2 regions of the Gallaecimonas kandeliae genome follow, and region 1 is predicted to be linked to the other one. Evidence: riboswitches for the same ligand, from Rfam matches in the RefSeq annotation. Region 1 holds a riboswitch; the other holds the start of a gene.

Region 1 (10,512 bases):
TCCCCATACTGGGCTGGCTGTTCGGCTCCAAGGGCACCAGCAGCAAGCGCACCGAGCTGGTGGTGATGATCACCCCCACCGCCGTCGCCGACAAGGACGACGCCAGGGAGGTCACAGACGAGTACCGCCGTAAGCTCAAAGGCGTGGATTTCAAATCCCTGGGCAGCAGTTACTGAGCTGATCCTGTAGACACGAAAAAAGGCACTGTTAAAGCAGATTAACAGTGCCTTTTCATTTCTATTCAATGGCTTACTGAAAAGTATCCAAAAAGTTGTATCGATCCTCTAACAGTTTCAGCCTTCCCCTCGGCAAAAAAACCATAAAACACTTCAATTTCATAAGCTTAAAAACTGGGCATGGAGCTTGCCTCTTATAGGCCGGTACCGGCTTAGCCGGGTACGGCAATTCGAGAGCCGACCGAGCCCCATGAGGGGCGACGTCCATGTCGAATGTACACAACCGTCCCAAAGGGGTCTGTGCTGCCCAACCGTTGGCACCGGATGCAGCCCAGGCCTGGAGAGGGACTCATGGCCCCTGGGCAAAACCCGGGGCCACAGGAGGTGGCACATGCAAAGTTCCATTTCATCATCAAGATGGCTGACAACGGGACGAATAGCCAGATTTCTACTGGCCCTGTTGCTCGCCATCTGGGGGAATCTGGCCCTGGCGGCCGACCCCGATGGCGTCTCCTTCACGCAGGAGGGCTGTAACCTCGATCACGGTGGCACCATATCCATGGGCCCCGCCGGGGTGCCCATCTGTAGTGATACGGGATATACCACTGGTAACCTGGGCAAGAGCTGGAGCGAGCTGGACCTGGTCCCGCACCGCCTGACCGCCAAGACAGGCCCAAACGACCCATCCCAAACCTACAAGATCCGCATCGGCGGTGACCATGGCCTCAACGGCTACGTAGGTTGGGACGTCATCACCACGCCCTATATCAATACCGCCAAGTCGGACGCCAGCTGCCAGCTGGTTTCGGCCCAGCCCTTTGAGATAGACGCCGGCATCATCGGCGGTGTGGACGACACCATCAACATGCTCCTGGAGATCCACCAAGAACCCAACACCACCTGCGTCTTCGACTATACGCAGCGGTTGGCCCTGGGGGCTCACCTCTACTCGGGCTCTTCCTTGCAGTCCCAGTTGATGAAGGAAAACTTCGACAGCATAGGGCAGCGCACCATCTCCTTGCCGGTGGCCGAGATAGCCCCGCAGGAAATCAGCAAGACCATGGACGCGACCCAGGACTCCCAGAACGTCTGGGCCGTCATGAAGGAAGCCAACCCGGCCATGCTGCACTTCGGCGACACCTGCCAACTGGGTGAAGAGGAATTCAGCAAGACCACCCAGATCACCGTGAGCTGGAAAATAGCCCAAGTGATACCTGGCATGGTCAAGGTCATGACGGAGGTCAAGGCCACCAACCCCTCTACACGCGACATATTGGTGCAGGTCACCGACAAGATCTACGGCGATACAGGGGGTGGAGACAGCCTGCTGGATACGGCGACAGGTAACCAGGTTCTGGTACCAGCTGGTGCCATGGTCGTGGTGCTGGAACATGAATATGACGCCCCTGCTGGCGTCACTGGCCTGCATGACGTGGCTACCGCCACTTATATAGACCAGATCACCAATGTCCCAGTCCCCGGCAACACCACAGCCGAAGCCTCTGCCACCATACAGGAAGGCACCCGCAAGAACGCCTTTGCCACCATCACCGACGACGAGGTGATCAGCGGCACAGGCCTGACCTTCTCCGTTGACTCCTTCAGCGGCGCAAGCGGCAGCTTCCAAAACGGCTATATTGCTGGCGACAAGACCACAGGCCCTGTGACCTGGGTTTCCGACAAGCAGCATGACGACGGATCCGTCACCTTCAACAAGACCGTTTACCTGGATGAGCCCAGGCGGACCAACGGTACCTTGAGCGACACCGCCTACCTGCTGGGTTCGGATGGCTTTACCGACCAGGACAGCGCCACAGTCACCATCGACAGTGATGCCTACGTTGACCTGACCATCAACAAGTCCATCAGCGAAGACATACTGCAAGGAGGAGAAACTGCGACCTTCAACTTCGATGTCAACGGCCAACCTGCATCCATCACCCTGAACGCAGGCGAGACCAGCGGCTCCACCACAGTGCACAACCTGGATCCCGGCCACTTCGATGTGACTGAGTCCCTGACAAGCGGCTTTACCCCTGTCAGCGCACTGAAGTCCACTGACATCAACCTGCCCAACTGTGCCGGCAGCGTCGACTTCTCCAACAACGTCGACAAGGCCAAGGCACAAGTGGTGAAAGTCACAGTGCCGACCGGTTATGAAGACGGCTGGCAGTTCCACCTGAGTGGCCCCAACGTCAGCGAAGACGGTACCACCGCGGGTGGCGTGGTGAACTTCAGCGCAGACCTCGGCGAAGGCCAATACACCATTACCGAGACCCAACAGGACGGCTTTGATCTGACCGGCGTGACCCCGCCCGCAGGCGGTGCCGGCGACATCAACGCCAAGACCTGCACCTTCTCGGTCAACCTGCCTGGTGATGCCAACCAGACCTTCAGCTGTTCCTTCGAGAACACCAAGCACGGGAAGCTCATCGTTCGCAAGGTGGCCACCAGCCCAGCTGGCGTTCCCTTCGTATCGACCGACTTCAACTTCAGCGGTGACGAAGGCAGCTTCACCTTGACACCCACAGGCTACGATGCGGCAGGCCAGGCCGAGACCTCTTTCGATGTCAAACCCGGCAGCTACGTCGTAGGCGAAAACCTGGCATTGCCTACCGGCTGGTCTCTGGACAGCGTCGTCTGTGACGACAACAACAGCTCCGGTGACAAGGCCAGTGGCCAAGCCCTGTACAACGTCGAAGCGGGTGAAACCGTGACCTGTACCTTCACCAACCTGCGCAGGCAGGAACCTGGGCAAGTGATCATCGTCAAGCACACCATCGGCGGTACCGACAGCTTCGGCTACAGCTCCACCGGTGGCGCCAGCATCAACCCCACATTCAGCATCGATACCACTGCGGCCAACCCCAACAGCATCACTTTCAACAACGTGACTGCCGGGGTCTACACCGTGACCGAGGACGATCCCTTGATTAAGGGCTACGACCTCATCGACCTGCAATGTGATGACCCCAAAGGCGGTGTCAACAATGTGCCGACGTCGGTTGACCTGAACAACCGAATCGCCACCATCAGCGTGGACGACGGAGAAACCGTCACTTGTACCTTCACCAACCGCAAGCGTGGCCAGATCATCCTGGTCAAGAACACCGTTGGTGGTGACGGTACCTTCACCTTCAACCACAGCATCGCTGGCCTGGACAGCAGCCTGACTACTTCCGGCAACACTGCCCAGGATGCCTCAGACCCGCTGGTCCCCGGCACCTACAGCATCAGCGAAAACGTGCCCGCTGGTTGGGACCTCACCGGCAGTTCCTGTGACGACGGCTCCGCTCCTGGCGCCATCGACCTGCAGGCGGGTGAGACTGTGACTTGTACCTTCACCAACACCAAACGTGGCCAGATCATCCTGGTCAAGAACACCGTTGGTGGTGACGGTACCTTCACCTTCAACCACAGCATCGCTGGCCTGGACAGCAGCCTGACTACCTCCGGCAACACTGCCCAGGATGCCTCAGACCCCTTGGTCCCCGGCATCTACAGCATCAGCGAAAACGTACCCGCTGGTTGGGATCTCACCGGCAGTTCCTGTGACGACGGCTCCGCTCCTGGCGCCATCGACCTGCAGGCGGGTGAGACTGTGACTTGTACCTTCACCAACACCAAACGTGGCCAGATCATCCTGGTCAAGAACACCGTTGGTGGTGACGGTACCTTCACCTTCAACCACAGCATCGCTGGCCTGGACAGCAGCCTGACTACCTCCGGCAACACTGCCCAGGATGCCTCAGACCCCTTGGTCCCCGGCATCTACAGCATCAGCGAAAACGTGCCCGCTGGTTGGGACCTCACCGGCAGTTCCTGTGACGACGGCTCCGCTCCTGGCGCCATCGACCTGCAGGCGGGTGAGACTGTGACTTGTACCTTCACCAACACCAAACGTGGCCAGATCATCCTGGTCAAAAACACCGTTGGTGGTGACGGTACCTTCACCTTCAACCACAGCATCGCTGGCCTGGACAGCAGCCTGACTACCTCCGGCAACACTGCCCAGGATGCCTCAGACCCCTTGGTCCCCGGCATCTACAGCATCAGCGAAAACGTACCCGCAGGCTGGAAGCTGACAGGCAGCTCCTGTGATGACGGCTCCGCACCCGGCGCCATCGACCTGCAGGCGGGTGAGACTGTGACCTGTACCTTCACCAACACCAAGAACGGCAAGCTGATCGTTCAGAAGGTGGCCACCAGCCCAGCTGGCGTTCCCTTCGTATCGACCGACTTCAACTTCAATGGTGACGAAGGCAACTTCACCCTCACTCCCACTGGTTATGATGCAGCTGGCCTGGCAGAGACCTCATTCGATGTCGAACCTGGCAGCTACGTCGTAGGCGAAAACCTGGCACTGCCTACCGGCTGGTCTTTGGACAGCGTCGTCTGTGACGACAACAACAGCTCCGGTGACAAGGCCAGTGGCCAAGCCCTGTACAACGTCGAAGCGGGTGAAACCGTGACCTGTACCTTCACCAACCTGCGCAGGCAGGAACCGGGGACAGTGATCATCGTCAAGCACTCCATCGGCGGTACCGACAGCTTCGGCTACAGCTCTACCGGTGGTGCCAGCATTGCTCCCACATTCAGCCTCGATACCACCTCGCTGAACCCCAACAGCATCACCTTCAACAACGTGACTGCCGGGGTCTACAGCGTGACCGAGGACGATCCCCTGCTTAAGGGCTACGACCTCATCGACCTGCAATGTGATGACCCCAAAGGCGGTGTCAACAATGTCCCGACCTCGGTTGACTTGAACAACCGAGTCGCCACCATCAGCGTGGACGACGGTGAAACCGTCACCTGTACCTTCACCAACCGCAAACGCGGCAAGATCATCATCGTCAAGGATGCTGACCCGACCGATACCGGGCAGTCCTTCGAATTTGCCAGCAGTTACCAGGCAAACTTCTTCCTGATGCATGGTCAAAGCAACGAGTCCGGTTGGCTGGTACCTGGCAGTTACAACGTCAGTGAACTGACCCCCGACGGTTGGGATCTCAGCGGTGCCGAATGTGATGACGGCTCGCCCGTCAGCAACATCGACCTGAACAATGGTGAGGTCGTCACCTGCACCTTCTACAACGTGCAGCGTGGCATGGCGGATGTGGTCAAGACCGTCAGCGGCCAACCCCTGGCCAACGGTGACCAGTACACCTTCGAGATCCGTTTGGGCGACGGCACAGGCGCAGCCATTGCCACCGCCACCGCCACAGGGCCCCAGGCCTTGGGTGAAGCAGTCGACTTCAGCTGCTCCGGCAGCAGCAGTTACTGCGTGGACGTCAATGGCATGGCCAAGCTGCGGATCTACGACAACGGGACTACGCCCGTCACTTACGCCTTCTGCGAAACCAACATGCTGCCCGGCTGGAGCAACAACAGCCTGGACGGCGATACCTGGTTCGTACCGGGCGGCGGTGACCCGAACGTTGATAACTCAACCGAGTGCATCAACTTCACCTTGAGCCCCGGTGAAACCAGGCACTTCCATATCGATGACGTACCGCCTCCCGGAGGCTCAGCACGGACCATCGGCTACTGGAAGAACTGGACATCCTGTGACGGCAGAGGCCATCAAGAAGCGGTGCTGGACGAAAACCTGCCCATCACCCTCTGGTCTGGCTTCGTCATCGGCGACGCCGACCCGACCATCCCGGATCCCGACTGTGCCGTGGCTGTCGACCTGCTCGACAAGCGTGACATAGCCGACCCGACCCTGGTCAGAGATGGCAAGAAAAAAGCCGGTGACCCGGCCTACGGCCTGGCCGCCCAGTACGTGGGCTACCTGCTGAACGTCAATGCCGGTGCAGGCAGCTGCCCCGCCGTCACCGACGCCGCAGTACAAGCAGCCGCCCTGCTGGCAGAGATCGGGTTCAACGGCACCGGCGACTACCTGGTCAAACCCAAGGGCAAGAATGCCGGTGGCAGCGCCTACACACCTGAGCGTGCGGCGCTGGCAAACCAGTTGGCCGGTATCTTCGACTCTTACAACAACAACCTGCTCTGCCCCTGAGAAGGCATGAGCCAATAAAAAACGGCGGGTTCAACCCGCCGTTTTTTTATTTGCCGCTTTTGCCCTTGCCGCCGCCACCGCTGCCGCCACTGCTCAGGCTGCCGATGCTGACGGTAGCGCTGGCGGTGCCGCCTTTACCGTCGCTGATTTGATAGCTGAAGCTGTCGCTGCCCTTGAAGCGGTTGCCCGGGTAGTAGGTCAGGGTGCCGTCGCCGTTCAGGATCACCGAGCCCTTGCTGCCCTGGTTAATACCGGTGACCTTGAGGCTGTCGCCGTCCTGGTCGTAGTCGTTGCCCAGCACTGTGATGGTAACGCTGCTGCCGCTGCTGACAGAGGCGCTGTCGTTCACCGCCACAGGCGCATGGTTGGCCGCAGCCACGCTGACGGTAACGGTGGCACTGGCACTGGCACCTTTACCGTCGCTGATCTGGTAGCTGAAGCTGGTGCTACCGCTAAAGCTGCTGGCCGGGGTGAAGACGATATAGCCACCCTGAACACTGAGGCTACCGTTGCCACCGCTGGTGGAAGTGATGGTCAGGCTGTCGCCGTCCTGGTCATAGTCGTTGGCCAGAACAGGGATGCTCACCGCAGTACCGGCATTGGTAGAAGCGCTGTCGTTCACTGCCACAGGGGCATGGTTAACCGCAGCCACGCTCACGGTGACAGTGGCGCTGGCGGAGCCGCCTTTGCCGTCGCTGATGCTGTAGTTGAAGCTGGTGGTGCCGCTGAAGCTGCTGGCCGGGGTGAAGACAATGTTGCCGCCCTGGATGCTGGCGCTGCCGTTACCACCGCTTACGGACGTGATGGTCAGGGTATCACCGTCAGGGTCGGAATCGTTGGCCAACACCGGGATGCTCACCGCAGTACCGGCATTGGTGGAAGCGCTGTCGTTCACCGCAACGGGGGCTTGGTTGGCGGCAGCCACACTGACAGTGACAGTGGCGCTGGCGGTGCCGCCTTTGCCGTCGCTGATGCTGTAGTTGAAGCTGGTGTTACCGCTGAAACCGCTGGCCGGGGTGAAGACGATGTTGCCCCCCTGGATCACGGCACTGCCGTTGACACCGCTGGTACCAGTGATGGTCAAGGTGTCGCCGTCAGGGTCGGAGTCATTGGCCAGCACAGCAATGCTTACCGCAGTACCGGCATTGGTAGAGGCGCTGTCAGCCTGGGCTACGGGCGCCTGGTTGCTGCTGCCGCCAGCAATCACGTAGCTCGCCGTAGCGATGTCACCGTAGGCACCACTGAAAACGGAGACATTCAACGGATAGGTGCCACCTGCCGCATTGGCATCCGAAGTCACCATCAGGGTAGCAGTGCCCGTTGCGCCTGGGGCCAGGGTCTGGTCGCGGCCAAAGATGCTGGCAGACCAGCCATCAGGCAGGGGCACGTCCATGGAGAAGGTGTTGTTGCCGCAGTTGGGGTCGTCGTTGTTGGTGACGCTGATGCTGTAGCTGACCCTGGTCCCTGCAGTCACTTGCTGGCTGGCACCAGGGGTGATGCTGATGCTGGGTTGATGCAGCTGGCACTGGAAGCCCTTGCCGGTCTGGGTAGTGTCGACCAGCACCTCGGCATAGCCAGGGCCCGCATATTGGGTGGTGATGCTGACACCGGTATCAGGGTCGCTGAAGGTGCTGCCCAGCCCCAGATCGGGACTCCAGAAGCTGGAATCATTCATGTCCAGCAGGTAGCTGCTGTCACCGACGCCTTGAACGGCACTGTGGATCACCACGCCCTTGGAAACGGCCGTGTTGTAGCTGTCAAAGCCCTGATCCTGGCGGAATTCTACAAAGTACCAGGCCTGGTTGCCGGTAGCGGGGTCGATCCCCTTGGGAATACGCACCGTCTTGACGCCAGGCGTCATGGTGTCACCGGCGGGGTTCAGCTGGTAGACCCCGGAACCCGTTGCCGTGTCGATATCGGCCTGGCTCAGCCAGCCCAGCCTGTCCTTCTGGAAGGCGGTGTAGTCGCCGTAGCCACGGCCCATCACATCATAGGTATCGCCGTACTCGTCGTTGCTGCAACTGGAACCCAGGGGCTGGCTGCCGCACTGCAAGCCATGGGAATGGTAGATCCCCAGGTTGTGGCCAAGCTCATGGGCAAAACTTTCCCAGCCGACCCGCCCGTTGAGATGGACAGTGCCAGAACCGACGCCGGAAACGCCGCCATAGGAGCAACTTGAGCTGTAGGGGGTGGCGATCACAACCCGCTTGTAAGCCCCGACATCGACCCCGTCATTCTTGGCCAGTTGTATGGCTTGGCTACCCAGGTCCTGGGAGCCACACTGCGCGCTGGTGAGGGCTAGGGTGTAGTAACCCACCACATCGCCAGTCAGCCAGGTTTGGCCTTCGGAGTTCTCGTAGAAGAAATCGCTGGCGGTGCCAAAGGCATTTTGCCTGATCTGGTCCTGAGTCCAGGGAGTGGAGGTGTCATCAGAGTAGTTGGCCAAGATGACCAGGGTCTTCTGCTCCCCCATCGAGGGGCGGGTGACTGCCTGGGCCTGCAGAGCGAAAAGTGGGGCGGCCACTAAGCCACTCAGCAGAAGCTTTTTATTGAAGAGAATGGCTGTACTCAAGGGATCTCCTCCAAAGTAAGGAGAAAGATCCTCAGCAGGCTAAGGCCCGAGAAGGGGATACTCTCTTTCGGCGGCCTGGCGATCCACTAGGGACCCATGGCTTTGCGCCCTCCGGTTACCCGAAGTTTGCCTTTTACAGGAGAGGATCTTTCTGCAATTTTCACAGGCCCGGGAGATTCCGCTCCACACCGCTCAGCACGCCTTGGAAAAGGCCCCTGCCGAAGGCTGAGCTTGCCGAGTTTGGTCAAGCAAGCGGGAGGGACTCTAACACGCCAAAACTGAACGAAAAATATACAGACCACTCCCTAAAAAACCCCTCCATGCCTAGTTATTACTGGCACCAAGGCCTGTCCACTCAGCTAACTTCATGAGTTGCTTAAGCAAAAGAGTGATGACCAAGAGCAGTGCCCCATCGTCAATCCCAGCAAGACAATTTGCCAATTTGCGAAAGCCATCACAGCCCACTTTTTGGCACTGTTAAGTTGCTGAAACGCTTCTATTTTGGCCGAAATTCATGGTTCACAATGGCTTAGGTTCCAGCGACTCTGTGACCTGTAAGGCAAGGTATACAGAACATCGCCGAAAGCCGAGTTCAAACCAATAAAAACAATAAAAATCAATCGTTTAAATTTAAGGCACAGTCGTTGCTGTTCTCTTTCACCGAGTCGGACCCAGCAGGGTCCGGCCCTCTGATTGCTGGAAACTGCCCCCTCCCCACCAGGGAAAAGGTATTCAGGATCCAGCCCGAACCATCCATCCGTGGCACCGGAGGTGGAAGATGAAACGCAGATTGATAAGCTTCAAAGGCTTGGGGCTGGGAGCCTTGATCTCAGCCGCCCTGCTGACGGCCTACCCTGTTCCAGCGGTAGACGGCATAGGGCTCTTTGAACTGGACGGTAACACTGCCGAGAACGGCGCCGTTGCCGGTGACGACTGGGATACCCTCTATGGTGGCGGCGGCTCCCCCATCGCCTTCACCGGCGTCCTGGCCGACCCCAGCCCAGAGACCATCTACTGGAAAGGGGGCTCCAAGGACATCTATGACGTCAACAACTGGTGGTACAAGGACGGTGGCGTGCCCGACAAGGACGACATCACCAACGCCTATGCCGCCGCCTACATCAACCCCGTTGATAGTGGTCCCCATAAGAAAGGGGATCTCATCATCTACTTCGGCCTGGATCGCTACGACAACTCTGGTGACGCCTTTGCCGGCTTCTGGTTCTTCCAGAACAAGATCTCCAAGAATGGCGCCAGCCAGTTCGACGGTGTTCATGTGAAAATGTCAGCTGCGGGCCCCGGCGATCTGCTGGTGCTGGTGGAATATCCCCAAGCCTCTGGGGCCATGCCGGTCATCAAGGCCTATGAATGGGATCCCGACGACTATGACGGCGACGGCAACCTGGACAGCGACGGCCACAGCATAGGCCCCCTGGACCAGATCTATACCTCGGAGATGGGCGGCAATGCCCTCTGCGACGGCACCGACAACAAGCTGGCCTGCGCCATCACCAACCTGGACCCCATCCCCAACCCGCCCTGGGACTACACCCCCAAAGGCGGCCTGAGCACCAGCGACATGCCCTATGAGACCTTCTTCGAAGGGGGGATCAACGTCACCCAACTGCTGGGCAGCACCCCCTGCCTCAGCAGCTTCCTGGCGGAAACCCGCTCTTCACGGTCTGAAACCGCCACCCTCAAGGACTTCGTGATCGGCGACTTCGACGTTTGCAGCATCA
Region 2 (10,512 bases), 970 kb from region 1:
GTTCAGAAGCATCACAGCGGCGAATTCCATGAAGATCACCCCCAGCAACAAGGGCCTCAACGGCCTTAGCCAGACCCAGGCGCAGGCCCCCAAGACTCAGGCCGCCAAGACCGCCAAGCCCCAGGGTCCCGCCATCCACAACGCCGACCTGGCCAACGTGCTCAGCGGCGCCAGCGACGTGGACATGGCCAAGGTCAACGAGGTGCGCCAGGCCATCAGCCAGGGCCAGTTGGCCCTGGATCCCGACAAGCTGGCCGACGCCATACTGGCCCTGCATCGCTGATGAGCGTCAAAGCCGCCCTGGCCGCCCTGGTGGAAGGGGTCCGTCTCGATATCCGCCGCTGCGACGAGTTGCAGAAACTGCTGCGCCACCAGCAGCACCTGCTGGCCCGCACCGACAGCGACGGCCTGGAACACCTCAACCAGGCCCTGCAACCGGCCCTGGACCAACTGGGCCAGAGCGCCCGCCAGCGCAGCCAGCTGCTTGAGCGGCTGGGCCTGGACGGGAACGAGCACGGCATGACCAAGTTGCTGGAGAAGTTACCGGAAAAGCTGGCCCGGGAGCTCAGCCCCCTGTGGCAGGCGCTGGTGCAGCGCCTGGGTCAGTGCAAGGCGCTCAACGAGCGCAACGGCAGCCTGCTGGCCGGCCAGCAGGAGGTGTTGAAAGACGTCATGGGCCAGCACGGCCTGGAGTACGGGATCGGCTACTGAGCCACTGCTCCATTTCCCGTTGTTCCTTACGGTTTCCATCCAGACGCGCCTCAGTGGCGCGTTTTTTTTGCACCTGTTCCAGGCCCTTGACCTTGCCGAACTGGCGCAGCAGCAGTTGCTGCTGATGGGCCTGTTCCAGCTGGGCCAGCTCCGCTTCCTGCTGCTGGCTGGCCAGCAGGGTGCCCAACTGCTGGCGCAAAGCCAGGCGGTTCTGGTGGAAAAGGGCGCTGTGGCTGGCCACCTGGGCCAGGTGCTGGTCCACCGCCTCCAGGGCCTCCAGGCGCTGGCGGTGCAGCTGGCTGGCCCTGTCCTTCTGGGCCTTGCCGGCCCCCAGATCGTCCAGCAGCTGCTGTTGGCGTTCGAGAAAGAGCTGCAGCATCAGGCGAGGGCCTCCGCCAGGGCCTGGAGGCTCTCATCCAGGGAGGCGGCCTCCAGCATGCCCTGCTGCAGGAAGGCGGCCAGCCGCGGGTAGCGCCGCACCGCCTCGTCCAGCTCCATGTCCTGGCCCGGCTGGTAACCGCCCAGCGGCAGCAGTTCGCTGACCTGCTGGTAGCGGGCCAGCAGCCGTTTCAGGCGCAGCGCCAGCTGCTGGTGTTCGGGGCTGGTGACCTGGGGCATGACCCTGGAGATGGAGGCCCCCACGTCGATGGCCGGGTAATGGCCGGCCTCGGCGAGCTCCCGGCTCAGCACCACGTGGCCGTCGAGGATGGCGCGGGCGGCGTCGGCCACCGGATCCTGCTGGTCGTCCCCTTCCGCCAGCACCGTATAGACGGCGGACAGGGAGCCGGCCCCTTCACCGTTGCCGGCCCGCTCGGCCAGGCGGGTCAGGGCCGCAAACACCGACGGCGGGTAGCCGCGGGTGGCCGGCGGCTCGCCGATGGCCAGGGCCAGCTCGCGCTGGGCCTGGGCGTAACGGGTGAAGGAATCCATCAGCAGCAGTACGTCCAGGCCCTGGTCGCGGTAATGCTCGGCCAGGCGGTGGCAGACCTCGGCGGCCCGCAGGCGCAGCAGCGGCGACTGGTCGGCGGGGGCCGCTATCACCACGGCCCGCTTCATGCCCTCTTCCCCCAGGGCCTCTTCGAGGAACTCCCGCACCTCCCGGCCCCGCTCGCCGATGAGCCCCACCACCACCACCTGGGCGCGGGTGTAGCGGGTCATCATGCCCAGCAGCACGCTCTTGCCGACGCCGGCGCCGGCAAAAAGGCCGAAGCGCTGGCCCTTGCCGGGGGTCAGGAGGGCGTTGAGGGCCCGCACCCCCACGTCCAGGGGTTCGCGGATGGGCTTGCGTTTGAGGGGGTTGAGGTGGGTGCCGTGCAGGGGGATCAGCTCCCCTATGGGGGGCGGCAGCTCGTCCAAGGGCTGCATCAGGCCGTCCAGCACCCGGCCCAGCAGCGCCGGACCCACCGGCAGCTTGAATTCGTCGTCCAGGGGCCTGACCCCGGCCCCTGAGTAGAGGCCGGAGACGGCCCTGTAGGGCATCAGGAAGGCGGTGTCGCGGTCGAAACCCACCACCTCGGCCAGCACAGGGGCCCCCCCCTTGGTGTCCACCAGGCAGCGCTGCCCTATCACCAGGCGGCAGCCCACCACTTCCAGGGTCAGGCCGGTGACCCGCACCAGCCGCCCGGCCGCCTCGCCCAGTTCCACCGCCGGCAGCTTGCCGGCGGCGCGGTTGAGGCGCTCGGAGAGGTTCACTGCTCGCTCTCCAACTCGCTGCGCACCTGGGCCATGCAGCTTTCCAGGCGGGCCTCGCTGCTCACGGCCAGCTGCTGCTGCTCGCTCTCGAGGCGGCAGTCGCCGATGCCGAGACTGGGGTCGGCCAGCAGCGGGTAGTCGCCGCAGTGGTTGATGCCGACCTTGGCCAGGCGCTGGTGGTCGTCACCGGACAGGAAGATGCGGATCGGGCCCTTGCTGTTGTCCAGCCGCCCTATGGCCTCTTCCACCAATTTCAGGATCTGGGCCGGGTTGAGGCTGAGCTCGGCGTGGATGACGCGCCTGGCCACCTGTTCCACCAGGGCGCAGAGGCTGTCGAGGTTGTCGCCGAGCTGCTGCTCCCGCGCCTCTGCCAGGGCCTGCTGGGCGGCCTGGAGGGGGGCCAGGGCCTGGTCGAAGTCGGCGCGGCCGGCGGCCTCGCCCTGGGCCCTACCGTCCCTAAAGCCGTCCTCAAAACCCTGTTGGCGGCCCTGGGCCCGGCCATCTTCCAGGCCCTGGTGCAGGCCTTTTTCCTGGCCCTGCTGGAAGCCGTCGTCATAGCCCTGCTGGAAGGGATCGACCTCCCCCTTGTCGCGGGCCTGGAGGCTGGACAGGGAGGCGAAGCGGTGGCGCCGGTAATTGCCTTTGAGTTTGTCCATTTAGCTGACCGTCTTTTCCTCGAAGAGCTGGAAGTTGAGCTGCTGCTCTTCGTGCAGGCGGCGCACCAGGGCCATGATCTCGCCCCTGGCCTGCTCGGCACGGGACAGCGGCACCAGGCCCATGGCTTTCTGGGCGTCTTCCAACCCCTGGGCCATGCGCTTGGGCAAGGCGGCCAGCAGGGCGTCGCGCACGACGGCGTCGGCACCCTTGAGGGCCAGGGCCAAGGTTTCGGTGGGCACTTCCTGGACCAGGGCCTGGAGCACCTCGTCGGACTGGCGGGCCAGGATCAGGAAGTCGTACATGTTGTCGGCCACCATGCCGGCCGTGTCCTGGTCGTGCAGCCTGAGCATCTCCATCAGGGCGCCGCGGTCCCCCTGGTAGCGGTTGAGGATGTCGGCGGCCTGGCGCACCCCGTCCACCTTGGCGGTGGACTGCTCTGAGACGAATTGCAGGCAGCGGGCCAGGGTGGCCTTGAGCTCGTCCAGCACCTGCTCGCTCACCTCCTTGAGGTTGGCGACCCGGTAGAGGAGATCGTCATGGGCTTCACCGGGCAAGGCGCCCAGCACCGCCGAGGCGTTTTCCGGCGGCAGGAAGGCCAGCAGCACGGCCTGCAGCTGGGGATGTTCGTTGCGGAAGAAGCGAGCCAGGGTCTCGGCCGGCACCCATTGCAATGCCTTGAGCTCCTGGCGCAGGGCGTCGCCGTAGATGCTGTCCACCATGCCGCGGGCCAGGCGTTTGCCCAGCGCCAGATCCAGGGTCTTCTCCAGGTACTGGCGGGAGGCGGCGCTGATGCCGCTGTGCTCGCGGTAGTGTTCGAAAAAGCCCTGCATCACCGACTTGGCTTCCGCCGTGGAGACGCCGCTCAGCTTGGCCATGCGCTGGGACAGGGCCTGGACTTCGTCACGGCCCAGGCGGGCCATGATCTTGGCGGCCGTGGCCTCGCCCATGGACAGCATCAGTATGGCGGCCCTGTCCAGATCGCTGCGTTCAGTCATGTCGTTCATCGTTGCTCACCCATTGCTTGACCACTTCGGCGACCCTGGCGGTCTCCTTGTCCACCAGCAGTTGCAGGTGTTTGAGTTGCACTTCCAGCTCAGAGCCCGGCGGCGGCAAGGCGGCCAGCAGCGCTTCCTCGCCACTGCCCTCAAGGGCCTGGACAGGAGCTGGCGCCTGCTCTTCCTGGAGGTAATCCAGCTCCTCGTCACCGGCCGGCAGGGGCCGCACCAGGTGTTTGACCAGGGGTCGGATGCCGAAAAGGATCAGCAGCAGCAGCATGAAGGCGCCCAGGCCATAACGCAGGTAGTCGCGCCACATCGGGTCCTGCCACCACTGGGGCTGGGGCAGCTCGGCCAGGGCCGGGGCTGCGGGGGCGAAGCTGAAGGCGTGCAGGCTGAATTGGTCACCGCGCTGGGCGTCGAAGCCCACGGCGTTTTTGACCATGTCGGACAGCTGGTCCAGCTCGGCCTGGCTCCAGCCGCCCTTGGGGGCCTTGGCGCTGTTGAGCAGCACCGACACCGACAGCTGCTTGAGGCGGCCCTGGGCGTACTGGGTATGGGTGACGGCCTTGCCGGTCTCGAAGCGGCGGCTGGTCTCCTCCCGCTGGCTGACGGCCTTCTGGGGATCCTCAGCCGTGTTGGTGTTGCTGTTGGCGGCGGTGGCGCTGTTGTTCTGGGCCACCGGCGGCCTGTTGGTCAGGGCCCCCGGGATGCCGAGGGCGATGTTGTCGGTGCTGTTGTCGCGCTTGGCGGTCTCGCTCACCATCACCGGCTTGTCGTCCAGGGCCTCGCGGGTCTCCTCCACGGCGGAGAAGTCGAGGTTGGCGGCCACCTGCACCCGGAAGTTGTCCTGGCCCAGCAGCGGGCTCAGCATGTCGCGGGCCCGCTGGGCCATGCGCTCTTCCAGGCGGCTGCCGTAGTCCATCTGCTTGTCGGTGAGGCGGCCGCTGTTGGCGGCTTCTTCCAGGTCGGCCGACAGCAGCTGGCCCTCCTGGTCCACCACTGAGACGGCGCTGGCCTTCATGCCGGGGATGGCCCCGGCCACCAGGTTGAGGATGGCCTCCACCTGGCCGCGGTCCAAGGGTGAGGCCAGATCCACCAGTATGGCGGCGCTGGGCTTTTGTTCCTCGCGGCCCACGAAGAGGGTGCGTTTGGGCACCGCCAGGTGGACCCGGGCGCTGCGCACCGAGTCCAGGGCCATGATGGTACGGGCCAGCTCCCCTTCCAGGGCGTGCAGGTAGCGGGCCGATTCCATGAACTGGCTGGTGCCGAGGCTGGAGATGTTGCCAAGGTCATCGAGGCCCGCCGGCAGGGCGGCCTTGATGCCGTGAGCGGCCAGGCGCATGCGGGCGTCGGCCAGCTTGTCCTGGGGCACCAGCACGTTGCCGGTGGCGGCGTCGAGGCGGAAGTCGATGCCGTCCTTCTCCAGGTTGTCGAGGATGCTGGCCTTGTCATAGGCCTCCTGCTTGCCGTAGAGGGGCACGTACTGGCGGCTGCTGGTCCAGAGGATGACGACGATGGCGCTGGCCACCAGGGCCGCCAGCAGGGCTATCACCAGTACGGAGCGGCTGTCGCCGGACAGGCGCCGCCAGCGGCTGCCCAGGCTCTTGAGGTTATCCAGCAAGGGGGAAGCCGGCTGGGCGTTGATCAGTTCTGCCATGGGTCAGTCCTTAGAGGGGCATGCGCATGATGTCGTCGAAACCCGACACCAGCTTGTTGCGCACCTGCACCAGGGCCGAGAAGCTCAGGCCCGCCTTCTGGCTGGCCACCATGGCCCCCACCAGGTCGTCGCTCTGGCCGGTTTCCACGGCCGACACCAGGGCGCCGGCGCTCTTCTGGTCCAAATCCACCTTGTCGATGGCCTGGGCCATGACCTGGCCGAAGGAAGCGCCTTCCTGGCCGCCCAGGCTGTTGGGGGCAATACCGGCCGCTTCGCGGCTCATCCGTTCCAGGCTCTGCAGCAAGCTGGCCTGGGTGCTGATGTTGTCGATTTTCATGTTGCTCCCTAGCCGGTGACGACCAGTTGGTTGATGTCGATGCCCTGTTCACGCATGGCGGCCAGCTTGTAGCGCAGCGCCCTGGTGGTGACCCCCAGGGCCTCGGCGGTGTTTTGGCGGTGGCCGTTGAAGCGACGCAGGGTGTCCAGCACGTGCTGGAACTCGGCGCATTTCTTGGAGGCCCGCAGGGAGCCGAAGCCGGGCTCCAGCTCGGGGACGGCGCTGCGGGGCAGCATCAGATCCTCGGGCTGCAGCACCAGGCCGCGGGCCAGGATCAGCGCCCTTTGGATGACGTTTTCCAGCTCCCGCACGTTGCCGGGCCAAGGGTGGGCCAGCAGGGCGCGGGCGGCGTCGGGGTGCAGCTCGAAACGGCTGCTATCCGCGTATTTCTCGAGGAAGTGGCGGGCCAGGGGCAGTATGTCCTCCTGGCGCTCCCGCAGGGCCGGCCAGGCCAGGGGCAGCACGTCCAGGCGGTAGAAGAGATCTTCACGGAAACGGCCCTTGGCCACCTCGGCGCGCAGATCCTTGTTGCTGGCGGCGATGATGCGCACGTCCAGCTTCACCTTCTGGTTGGAGCCCAGCTTCTCCAACTCCCGCTCCTGCAGCACCCGCAGCAGCTTGGCCTGGAGCTCCAGGGGCATCTCGGAGATCTCGTCCAGCACCAAGGTGCCGCCGTTGGCCAGCTCGAACTTGCCCACCTGGCTGGCCACGGCGCCGGTGAAGGCGCCCTTGGCGTGGCCGAAGAGGGTGGACTCGAGCATGGTCTCGGGGATGGCGGCGCAGTTCACGGCCACGTAGGGGCCTTCGGCCCGCTGGGATTGTTCGTGGATGTACTGGGCCAGGCGCTCCTTGCCGGTGCCGGACTCGCCACCGATGAGGATGGAGGCGTTGGTCTGGGCCGCCTTCTTGGCCAGCAGCAGCACCTGACGGCTGGCCTGGGAGGCCACCACCATGTTGGGAATGGGCTCAAAGAAGCTGAAGGCGTGGTTGACCACGGCCAGCAGCTGGTCGCTGTTGAAGGGTTTGAGCAGGTAGTCCATGGCGCCCTGGCGCATGGCCTCACTGGCCTTGACACTCTGGTGGGCGCGCACCAGGGTCACCAGGGCGCACTTGGGGTGGCTGCGCTTGACGCGGGCGACGAATTCGCTGAGCGGGGTGTCGAGGTCGGCGTCCACCAGTACCAGCATCGGCTGATGTTGATGGAGGCTGACCAGGGCGGTGGCGCAATCCAGGGCCCGCTCCAGGCGGTAACCGGCCGCTTCCAGCTGGCCGAAGAGAGGATCGGTGGCGCCTCTGGGGTCCACCAGCAATATGGTCTTGTTCATGAGCTCTTCCCTTTCTTGTCCTTGAGCACCCTCAAGGTGACTCGGCGGTTCAGGGCACGGGCCCTGGCGCTCTTGTTGTCGGTGGCGGGGTAACGGTCGGCGTGGGCACGGGTCTGGATCAGGCGTTTGGGCAGACCGGCTTCTACCAGGGCGGCGCGCACATCGGCGGCGCGCTCCCTGGCCAGTTGCAGGTTGGCCACATGGTCACCGGTGTCGTCCGTATAGGCGTCCACCAGCACCGCCCTGACCGCCTTGTCCAGCTGGACGTAGCGGGCCAGTTTGGCCAGTTGCTGGCGCTGGGCCAACGTCAGGCTGCGCACGCCAAGGCCGTAGTAGAGGGACTGGTCCCTGGCCTGGCGGTAGGAGATGGGGGCCTGGTGGTCCAGGCAAGTACGGAAGGCGGTGGCCGCCCCCTGCCAGTGGACACTGGGCACCTGCATCTCCCCCTGGGGCAGGGTCAGCACCGCCCAACGGCCCTTGTCCATGGCCTCCAGCAGCTCCTGGCTGGCCGGCGCCGAGAAGCGCAGCTGTGGCCCTTGCCGGGTGGCGGGATAGCGGAGGCTCTGGACAGGTTCCTGCCAGGGGGCGTTACGCCAGGACAGGCTGACCTCGGCATCGGCGCTGAGCGGCAGGCTGGGGCTGGCTTCGAAAGCCAGGTCTTCCCCCGCCCATTTCTCAAAGCGCAGTTTGCCGAAGCCCGCCACCGGCAACGCCAGGGTGCAGACGAAGGGATCGCCTTTAAATTGCCAGGCCACGTGGTCCATGGCGGGCAGGGGCGTCTTGGCCGCTAGGGACAAAAACGCCACGCCCCCCAGGCCTAGGGCCAGGGATGTTCTGTGCATTTTCATACCTCAACAGCGGAACAGGGATTGTCGGACAGGGGCGGCTAGCCCTTGGACAAGATCCAGGGTTCCGGCCCGTAACGACGGGCGGTTGAGGAAAACGCACTTTGTCCAGCTGCAACGTACATCATGATGTCGTGCCTACTCAGTTAATGGAAACGAGTAGCTGGAAAAGGCATGCCGACAGACAGGGGCACTAAGCACCCACCCATCATCAAGAGAAAGGAATGCCGTGGAAGCAGTCAAGCACATGCAGATATGCTTACCGACGCTCATCAGTATCTACTTCCGAGGCAAAGACCTCAGCTCTGGCAACCCCGCTATCATAGGAGCGAACTCCCTAAGACCGGAGGCTTTGCGTCCTGCGCTTTCGCAACAGTTTGCCTTTTTCAACAGCTAAGTATTTGGGGACAGGCCCCGCAGACTTAAACAGAATCTAAACGATTCAGGATGTAGCATATAGTTGCATCCTTGCGACGTAAAGTGCCTAGTCGTTAAAAAGATGCCACGTCGTACCAGACCTGGGCTGCAGCGCCGTTAAAAAAGCTAAACCCCTCTCCCTGTTACACTTTTCCTGCACCATCGTTGCACATTTCAACCCAAAGTCCCGACCACGTCTATGTGCATCTTCTCCGGAACCTCGTTGTAGGACAGTACCTTGAGGCCGCGGGCGAAGGTGCGGGCATAGCGGGCCAGCAGCGGCCTCAGCTGCGGCACGACCAGCAGCACCGGCGGATGGCCCTGGCGCTGCATCTCGTCCTTGAGCTGCGGCATCACCTGCTGCAGCTTGCCGAGCAGGCTGGGCTCTATGGGGAAGCTGTCCAGGGCCACCTTGCCGCCCTGCTGGGCCTGGTTAAGGGCCTTCATCAAGGTCTGCTCCAGCTTGTCGTCCAGGGTCATGGTGGTGAGCTGCTCTCGCTCCCCTATGGCCTGGCGGATCAGGCTGCGTTTGAGGGCGCAGCGCACGTCGGCGGCCAACAGCACCGGATCCTTGGTCAGCTCGCAGCTGTCGATGAGGGTGGTGGCTATGGTGCGGATATCCAGCAGGCTGACCTGGTCGGCCAGCAACTGGCGGTAGACCCGCAGCAGCTGTATGGGATTGAGCTGGGTATTGAGGCTCTCGGCCAGCTTCTCCGACAGCCCCTTGAGGCGTTCGGACAGGGCCAGGGCTTCGTCATGGCCGAAGAGCTCGTCCAGGTGTTCGCGCATCACCTTACCGAGGTGGGTGCCGATGACGGTGGCGCTGTCCACCACCGAATAGCCGAGGTTGAGGGCCTTGGATTTCTGGTCGGGGGCGATCAGCACGGCCTCCATCTGGTAGGCCGGCTCCACCGCCAGCTCGCCGTCCAGCACCCCGTAGACCTCGCCGCTCTGGATGGCCATCAGTCGCTCCGGGTCCACCTCGCCGCGGGCGACTGTGACGCCGCCGAGCTTGATGCGGTACTCGCTGGCCCCCAGTTGCAGGTTGTCGCGGATGCGCACCTCAGGCACCAGGAAGCCCATCTGTTCGGACAAGGTCTTGCGCACGCCCCGCACCCGGCCCAGCAGCTCGGCGCCCTGGTCCCTGTCCACCAACGTCACCAGCCGGTAGCCGAGGTCGATGGCCAGGGCGTCCACCTGAGGCAGATCGTCCCAGGCCAGGGGCTTTTCCTGCTGCAGCTGCTTGGCGAGATCCTCGTGGACCTGGTCCCGCTCCTCCACCTGCACCACCTGGCCCTGGCGCCAGGCGGCGAAGGCCAGCACGGCGCCAAAGCCCAGGAAAGCCAGGGTCGGCATGCCGGGAATAAGGCCCAGCACCGTCATCACCGATGCCGCCGTCCAGATCACCCTCGGCGAGGCCAGCAGCTGCTGCTGGACTTGATCGGACATCTCCGATTCGTCGTTGACCCGGGTGACTATGATGGCCGCGGCCGTGGCCAGCAGCAAGGACGGGATCTGCGCCACCAGGCCGTCGCCTATGGTCAGCAGGGCATAGAGCTTGAAGGCGTCGCCGCCGGAGAGGCCATGTTGGAAGACGCCTATGGCCAGGCCGCCCAACAGGTTGATGACCAGGATCATCAGGCCGGCGACGGCGTCGCCGCGCACGAACTTGGAGGCCCCGTCCATGGCGCCGTAGAAGTCGGCCTCGCTGGCCACTTCCTGGCGGCGCTGCTTGGCCTGGGCCTGGTCGAGGACGCCGGCGTTGAGGTCGGCGTCGATGGCCATCTGCTTGCCGGGCATGGCGTCCAAGGTGAAGCGGGCCGCCACCTCGGAGATCCGTTCGCCGCCCTTGGTGATCACCACGAAGTTGATG

The links. A riboswitch is a leader RNA that binds a small molecule or an ion and turns the genes downstream of it on or off. The one in region 1 is predicted to bind cyclic di-GMP.
Region 2: another riboswitch for cyclic di-GMP. It lies ahead of PVT67_RS04515 (OmpA family protein); the one in region 1 lies ahead of PVT67_RS18685 (Ig-like domain-containing protein).

The regions. Positions count from the first base shown of each region.
Region 1 covers NZ_CP118480.1:3,809,078-3,819,589, reverse strand. The annotation lists gene gspD (type II secretion system secretin GspD) at 1-176, shown strand, start outside; gene PVT67_RS18690 (MSCRAMM family protein) at 637-6,201, shown strand; gene PVT67_RS18685 (Ig-like domain-containing protein) at 6,248-8,773, opposite strand; cyclic di-GMP riboswitch class I at 8,840-8,914, opposite strand; gene PVT67_RS18680 (COG1361 family protein) at 9,552-10,512, shown strand, end outside.
Region 2 covers NZ_CP118480.1:939,476-949,987, reverse strand. The annotation lists gene flgM (flagellar biosynthesis anti-sigma factor FlgM) at 29-283, shown strand; gene PVT67_RS04555 (flagella synthesis protein FlgN) at 283-711, shown strand; gene PVT67_RS04550 (hypothetical protein) at 671-1,090, opposite strand; gene PVT67_RS04545 (FliI/YscN family ATPase) at 1,090-2,403, opposite strand; gene PVT67_RS04540 (FliH/SctL family protein) at 2,400-3,059, opposite strand; gene PVT67_RS04535 (FliG C-terminal domain-containing protein) at 3,060-4,055, opposite strand; gene fliF (flagellar basal-body MS-ring/collar protein FliF) at 4,048-5,715, opposite strand; gene fliE (flagellar hook-basal body complex protein FliE) at 5,726-6,052, opposite strand; gene PVT67_RS04520 (sigma-54-dependent transcriptional regulator) at 6,061-7,377, opposite strand; gene PVT67_RS04515 (OmpA family protein) at 7,374-8,219, opposite strand; cyclic di-GMP riboswitch class I at 8,527-8,614, opposite strand; gene flhA (flagellar biosynthesis protein FlhA) at 8,814-10,512, opposite strand, start outside.